Regions from separate parts of the Streptomyces sp. NPDC050759 genome, predicted to be linked through region 2. Evidence: riboswitches for the same ligand, from Rfam matches in the RefSeq annotation. Region 2 holds a riboswitch; each other region holds the start of a gene.
What was found. Region 2 has a riboswitch for S-adenosylmethionine ahead of ACIBJB_RS00805 (aminotransferase class V-fold PLP-dependent enzyme). Riboswitches for the same ligand answer to the same signal wherever they lie in the genome.
Positions count from the first base shown of each region.

Region 1 (2,252 bases), on a different contig from region 2:
CAGGTCGACACCGTCCAGGACCCGGTGGGCGCCGTACCACTTGTGCACACCGTGCACCTCGACGGCTGTCGCGGCGGTCATACGGCGGCCTCCCTGCGCATGCGGGCCCGCAGGTCGGTGAGACCGGCGCGCAGTTTCTGGAGCGGGGTCGGCGGCAGGGAGCGGGTGGCGCCCCGGGCGTAGTACCGCTCGACATAGAACTGAACGACGGACACCGCGCTGGTGAGGATCAGGTACCAGACGGTGGCGACCAGGAGCAGCGGCACGATGTCGCCGGGGTAGGTGGAGCCCATGGACTGCACGGTGCCGAACAGGTCGAGCAGCGAGACGTAGAAGACCAGCGAGGTGCTCTTGACGAGGCCGATGAGCTGGTTGACGTAGTTGGGGGTGATCGAGCGCAATGCCTGCGGGAAGACGATCTTCCGGAACTGGTAGCCCTTGGGCAGCCCGAGTGCCGAGGCCGCTTCGTGCTGGCCCTGGTCGACGGAGAGGATGCCGCCACGGACGACCTCCGCGGCGTAGGCGGCCTCATTGAGGCTGAGGCCGATCACCGCGATGACCATGTCGGTGGCGAGCCGAGACTCGTCGAAGGAGAAGAAGGCCGGCCCGAAGGGGACGCCGACGCTCAGCGTCTTGTACAGGGCGCTGAAGTTGTAGAGGAACAGCAGAAGGACGATCAGGGGAATGGAGCGCAGAGCCCACACATAGGTCCAGCTCACCGCCCGCAGCACCGGGCTCTTCGAGAGCCGGGCCAGGGCGAGCAGAATGCCGCCGAGGAGGCCGAGGACCGCGCTGTAGGCGGTGACTTCCAGGGTGATCACAAGCCCGTCGAGGACGGTCGGCCGCAGGAACCAGTAGCCGAACCGGTCCCACTGGTAGAACGGGTTGGTCACCAGGCCGTGGACGAACTGGGCCATCAGGACCAGGACGACGGCGCTGGCGATCCAGCGGCCCGGTCGCCTCAGCGGCAGAACTCGCTGCGCTGCCAAGGGCTTTGACGGGGTGTCGGGCTGGGGCGGTGCCTCGGTGACGGACACTGCGGCACCTGGGAGTTCACTCATGAGGGGGCTCCGGCGGAGTCGGGTGTCCCCTGGGGCACGGCGAACACGCGTACTACTTCGGCAGTACGGGACGCTCGGGCACCGGGGGCTGGGCGGACGACGGCACACCGCGGGCGCGGTGTTCGTCAGGAACGCGGGGGCTGCGGAGGCGGAGGGTCAGCCTCGACAGCGGGCACGGCCCGGTGCGGTACACAGTGCGCTGTTCACGCGGAGCAGATCGACGGCGCGATCGGCGACGAGAGGGTTCGGGTACGGCCGTACGCAGCCCTGCGGGCGGCGCGTGGCCGTCCTGGGAGCTGCGTACATGGCGTCACCGTCACTGTTCCGGCCCTGTGGGCCTCGCGCTTACCGAAACGTCATCCGGTCCGGTCGTCACCTGGGGCACCCCACCGCGGTGCGAGGGTTGCCGGTCAGCAAGCCAGGGCTTGTCGCTGACGCTCATGACCGTTCTGGGCAGTAGTCAAGACAATGGCTCGAACGTATGTCAACGCCGGTCCACCTGATGGAACGGCTAACGGGTGGCGTGGGCCGCCCAGTCGAGGATCTGGACGGCCGCTCCGGCGGCCTCCAGGCCCTGGCAGTGGGCGTGGTGGCGGCGTTCGATGCCGTCGAGGTCGAGGTGCCTGCCGAAGGCCGGGTGGGCGGCGAGCCGGCGGGCGTAGGCCCAAAGGGTGGGATGGTCGGCGATGCGCTGGACGGCGGCGGCGTCCAGATGGTTGCGGTGCACGGTGTCGAGCTGGACCAGGGCGGCCCACAACTCGACGTCGGCGGCGGTGACTTCGTCGCGGATCAGGTAGGCGCGGCCGACCAGCCAGCGGTCGAGGGCGCCGAGGTTGTCCAGCAGCGTGGTCAGCGCGCTCTCACATTCCGCCGGCTCCTGGCCGGCCGACCCCGCCCGCTGCGCCGCCTCCTCGATCCCGTCCGCGCACATCCGCTCCACGGCCTCGATCTCCGACTCCGCCCCGCACGGGTGGAGGGTCGGACCGCCGGTGGCGAAGCGGCGGGCGAGGTCGCGCATGATGTCCGGGGCGTACGTGCTCACGATCCGTCCGGACCAGTCGTCGCTGAGCACCGGCGCGGTGGCCGGGCCGGGATAGCGGTGGGCGCTGGCGTCGTACAGCGGGCGCAGGGCCGAGTGGCCGCCTCCTGGGCAGTCGGGCACGGCGGGCAGGTAGGTCGCCGGACAGACGG
Region 1 covers NZ_JBITGI010000004.1:214,577-216,828, forward strand. The annotation lists gene ACIBJB_RS14480 (amino acid ABC transporter ATP-binding protein) at 1-81, opposite strand, end outside; gene ACIBJB_RS14485 (amino acid ABC transporter permease) at 78-1,061, opposite strand; SAM riboswitch class IV at 1,398-1,507, opposite strand; gene ACIBJB_RS14490 (glutathione S-transferase family protein) at 1,573-2,252, opposite strand, start outside.
Region 1: linked by a shared signal. The riboswitch ahead of ACIBJB_RS14485 (amino acid ABC transporter permease) and the one ahead of ACIBJB_RS00805 (aminotransferase class V-fold PLP-dependent enzyme) in region 2 are both predicted to bind S-adenosylmethionine.

Region 2 (2,252 bases):
AACGCGCTCGGTCCGCTGACCAACCCGGCCAAGGTGAAGGCGCAGGCCGTGGGCGTCGCCGACCCCCGCCTGGCGCCGCTCATCGCCGGCGTCCTGGCCGAGCGGGGCAACTCCTCCCTCGTCTTCCGCGGCGACGACGGTTTCGACGAGCTGACCACGACGTCCACGTCCCGGGTGTGGGTCGTGCGCGACGGCAAGGTCACCGAGCAGAGCTTCGACCCGCGGGACGTCGGCCTCGAGCTGGTCCCGGTGGAGGCACTGCGGGGCGCGGACCCGTCGTACAACGCGGAGGTCGCGCGGCGGCTGCTGGACGGCGAGAAGGGCCCGGTCCGGGACGCCGTACTGCTGAACTCGGCGGCGGCGCTGGTGGCGCTGGACCCGGGTTCGGGGACGCTGGCCGAGCAGATCGGCGCCGCGATGACGAGGGCCGCCGAGTCGATCGACTCCGGGTCCGCCAGGCGCACGTTGGATCGCTGGGTGGCCGCGAGCAACGCGTAGCGGGCATCGCGGTCCCGTCATCCGGACACGGGTTGCGGGACCGCGATCACCTCACGTACGTTTCTGAACCAGGTCATGAGTGACAGTCATGAGGCCCCGGCCGACTGTCCGGCAACCCTCCGTCCGTGGCGGGGTGCCCCGGGTGAAGACCAGGCCGTAGGCAGCGAGGTCTACGGCAAGCGCGGGCCCCTCTCGAAACCAGGGGTCCTGGTCATTCGAGGGAGTCTTCCGTGAGCAAGCGAATGCGATAGGGCGCCGAGCCCCGCCTCCGCACACCCATCTCACCTTTCTTGTCACGGGAGTTCCCCATGTCTGTCTCCACCGCTGCCCCCGCCCGGACCATTTGTGCCCAGCTGCCCGTTCTGGGCCGGGATGTCACCGTCCCGCTCGTCACCGGCGGCGAGGTCACCTACGCGGCCCTCGACTACGCGGCCAGCGCCCCCGCCCTCCAGCGGGTCTGGGACGACGTGGCGGCCTACGCGCCCTACTACGGCAGCGTGCACCGCGGCGCCGGCTACCTCTCGCAGCTGTCGACCGACCTCTTCGAGAACGCCCGCAGGACCGTCACCGAGTTCCTCGACTGCCGCGACGACGACCAGCTGGTCTTCACCCGGTCGACCACCGACTCGCTCAACCTCCTCGCCGCCGCCCTCCCCGCCGACTGCCAGGTCTTCGTCTTCGAGACCGAGCACCACGCCTCGCTGCTGCCGTGGCAGGACGCCCGCGTCACCTACCTCGACGCGCCGCGCACCCCGCGGCAGGCCGTCGAGACCCTGGAGAAGGCCCTCGCCGACCGCGACCCCCAGGGCCCGGCCCTGGTCTGCGTCACCGGTGCCTCCAACGTCACCGGTGAGCTGTGGCCCGTACGGGAGCTTGCGGCGGCCGCTCACTCCCACGGCGCCCGCATCGTGCTCGACGCGGCCCAGCTGGCCCCGCACCACCCGCTGAGCGTCCGTGACCTCGACGTCGACTGGGTCGCCTTCTCCGGCCACAAGCTCTACGCCCCCTTCGGCTCGGGCGTCCTGGCCGGCCGCGCCGACTGGCTGCAGGCCGCGGATCCCTACCTCGCGGGCGGCGGCGCCAGCCGCAAGGTCACACGGCGCGAGGACGGGGGAGTGGACGTGGAGTGGCACGAGAGCGCCGCCCGCCACGAGGCCGGCTCGCCGAACGTCATCGGCGCCTACTCCATCGCCTCCGCCTGCCGGGCGCTCACCGAGGCCGGCTTCGACACCCTGGTCGCCCGCGAGCAGCACCTGATCGAGAAGGTGCGGGCGGGCCTCGCCGAGGTCCCCGAGGTCCGCGTGCTCTCGCTCTTCGGCGACGACGCCCCCCGCGTCGGCGTGCTCTCCTTCGTCGTCGAGGGCTGGAACAGCTCCCACTTCGCCGCCGCCCTCTCCGCCGAGTACGGCATCGGCGTCCGCGACGGCCTCTTCTGCGCCCACCCCCTCGTCCGCACCCTCCTCGGCAGCGACCCGCAGTCCCAGGGCGAGTGCGGCGCCCCCGAGGCCGCGCCCGGCGAGAAGTCGCTCAACGCGATCCGGGTGAGCTTCGGCGCGGGCACACCGGACGAGCACGTGGAGCGGTTCGTGCGGGCCGTGAAGGAACTGGTCGAGGACGGTGCGAAGTGGACGTACCGCACCGAGGACGGCCGCTGCGTCCCGGCCGTCTGACGTACCGGCGTCCGGCGCGCGTATACGCTCCCCCTGAGCGGCCGTACGGAAAGCAGGGGGAGCACGGGGTGCAGGAGCTGCGTG
Region 2 covers NZ_JBITGI010000001.1:178,821-181,072, reverse strand. The annotation lists gene trpD (anthranilate phosphoribosyltransferase) at 1-498, shown strand, start outside; SAM riboswitch class IV at 570-686, shown strand; gene ACIBJB_RS00805 (aminotransferase class V-fold PLP-dependent enzyme) at 807-2,168, shown strand; gene ACIBJB_RS00800 (PQQ-binding-like beta-propeller repeat protein) at 2,237-2,252, shown strand, end outside.

Region 3 (2,252 bases), on a different contig from region 2:
CGGACACAGTCGGCACGAGGGCACTGCGCCATCTTGTGCGCCAGACAGCAGGAGTCGCACCTCCCCGATCCGTCTGCTCCCGTGGCGCGCGACGGGCGGCAGCCGCTCATTCGCGTCAGCACCGTATGGGGCGGGCGACTTGCCCTGCACGTAGACAAGTTGCTCTCGTGCCGGTGACCGCAACCGCCTTGCCTTTGACGCGCACGTCAGGGGTTAGCGTCTGCGCGCCTCCAGCCGGACCGGTCCGGCTGCACAGACCGCGCTCACCCTCCAACCCGTCCAGGAGCCCCGACATGGCCGATGTCCTGCCCTCCACGACCCGTGAGATTCTGCTGGCCGACATCCCCGACGGGCTGCCACGGCCCGAGGACTTCGCGGTCACGCAGAAGCCGGTCCCCGTCCCCGGTCCAGGACAAGTCGTCGTCCGGAACCCGGCGGCGCGGCCGTCGCCCTCGCCGCGCCGCGCACCGCGCTCCCTCTGCTGCTCGCCGCCGTTCAGCTCCTGTCCGGTGCCGCCGCCGGGCTGACCGTCTCCCCCAACCAGGCCCTGGTTCTTCAGCATGCCCCGGCCGAGGCCGCGGGAGTCGCCGGTGGCATTCTCCAGATGGCCCAGCGGATCGCCGCGGCCGTCGCCCTGAGCGCCATCTCCGGGAGCTATCTGCACGGCACGTCGGGATCAACCGGCGGCCCCCGTACGGCATTCGCCCACGCGACTCTCCTCTGTGCCGCTCTGCTCACCGCGGCCGCCGTCCTGTCACTGCTGCGCCCCCGCCTCACGGCCCGTCAACCCGTCCTCAGCTACCCGGACCAGGACACCCGGGCCCCGTTGACTGATTACGACGGAGGTAGATAACGTTTCACATGGCATTGAGTGTCAGCATCAAGCCCTGGCTTGCTGACCGGCAACCCTCCGACGCGGTGGGGTGCTCCAGGTGAAAGCCCGGCCGGGTCGCCGACCCGGCAAGCGCGTGGCTCCGTCGCAGGGGCCGGACAAGGAGGAGTGAGCGTGCGGTACAGCAGCGTCTCGAGTTCCTCCATTCCGGCTACGGCGACTCTCCCCCGCTTCTCCCGTCGACGTCACATCGACCTGCAGCGCATCACCAGCTGCCTGTGTCATGGCTGACTGGGTCCCGTCGACCGTCTGAAGACGTTCACCGCTGGTGCGCCTGAAGCCGCTCACCGCTGGTACGTCTGAAGCCGCTCACCGCCGGTTTTGACACCCGCGGCAACTCCTGAGCCTGTTCCCTCTCGGCGCTCTCACACCGTGCCGCTCCTTTCGTGAGCGACACCATCCCCTCATCTCCATGCCCGCATCCGTAGAAGGAGCACGCATGACCGTTCAGGACACCCCCGCAGACCTGTCCGCCTTCGCCCACGACTGGCAGGAGTGGCACACCAGGCAGGAGGCACGCCTGGCCGACCCGCACGGATTCCTCGCGATCACCGGCCTGCACTGGCTCGTCGACGAGCCGCAGCGCTTCCCCGACGCTCCGGGCTCCTGGTCGACCGGCGCCGACGGGGTCGTCGTGGTCCTCGACGACGGCGAGGAACTGGTCGTCGACGGCACCCCCGTGCGCGGCGAGCACCGCTTCGGGGTGCTGCCGGAGCGCGGCGGAGTGAACGTGGCCTGGGGCGACGCGGTGATCGAGGTGGCCAAGCGCGGCGGACACGACATCGTCCGTCCCCGGCACCCGGAGGCACCCCTGCGCGCCGCCTTCACCGGCACCCCCGCCTACGCCCCGCACCCGCGCTGGTCCGTGACCGGCCGGTACACGGCCTTCGACGAGCCGCGGCCCACTACCGTGGGCGCCGCGGTCGAGGGCCTTGAGCACGTGTACGACGCGCCGGGGCGGATCGAATTCGAGCTGGACGGACGGGAGTTGGCCCTGACCGCGTTCTCCGGACACGCTCCGGGCAGTCTGCTGGTGCTGTTCACCGACGCGACCTCCGGGGTCACCACCTACGCGGCCAACCGGGCCCTCGCCCTCGACCCGCCCGCCGCCGACGGCACGGTCGTCCTGGACTTCAACAGGGCGGCGAACCTGCCGTGCGCCTACACCGATCTGGCCACCTGCCCGCTGCCGCCGGCCGAGAACCGGCTGCCCGTGGCGATCGAGGCCGGGGAGAGGATCCCCCGCGAGCGGGGCGGGTCCTGAGCACCTGGCGCCACCGAGACGACCACGACCAAGAGGGGCGGACACCGCATGAGCACCCCCGCGATCAACTCGCTGGCCTTTCTCACCCCGGGCAAC
Region 3 covers NZ_JBITGI010000021.1:151,718-153,969, reverse strand. The annotation lists gene ACIBJB_RS41250 (hypothetical protein) at 294-527, shown strand; gene ACIBJB_RS41245 (hypothetical protein) at 605-853, shown strand; SAM riboswitch class IV at 864-973, shown strand; gene ACIBJB_RS41240 (putative leader peptide) at 1,001-1,123, shown strand; gene ACIBJB_RS41235 (DUF1684 domain-containing protein) at 1,332-2,156, shown strand; gene ACIBJB_RS41230 (LLM class flavin-dependent oxidoreductase) at 2,205-2,252, shown strand, end outside.
Region 3: linked by a shared signal. The riboswitch ahead of ACIBJB_RS41240 (putative leader peptide) and the one ahead of ACIBJB_RS00805 (aminotransferase class V-fold PLP-dependent enzyme) in region 2 are both predicted to bind S-adenosylmethionine.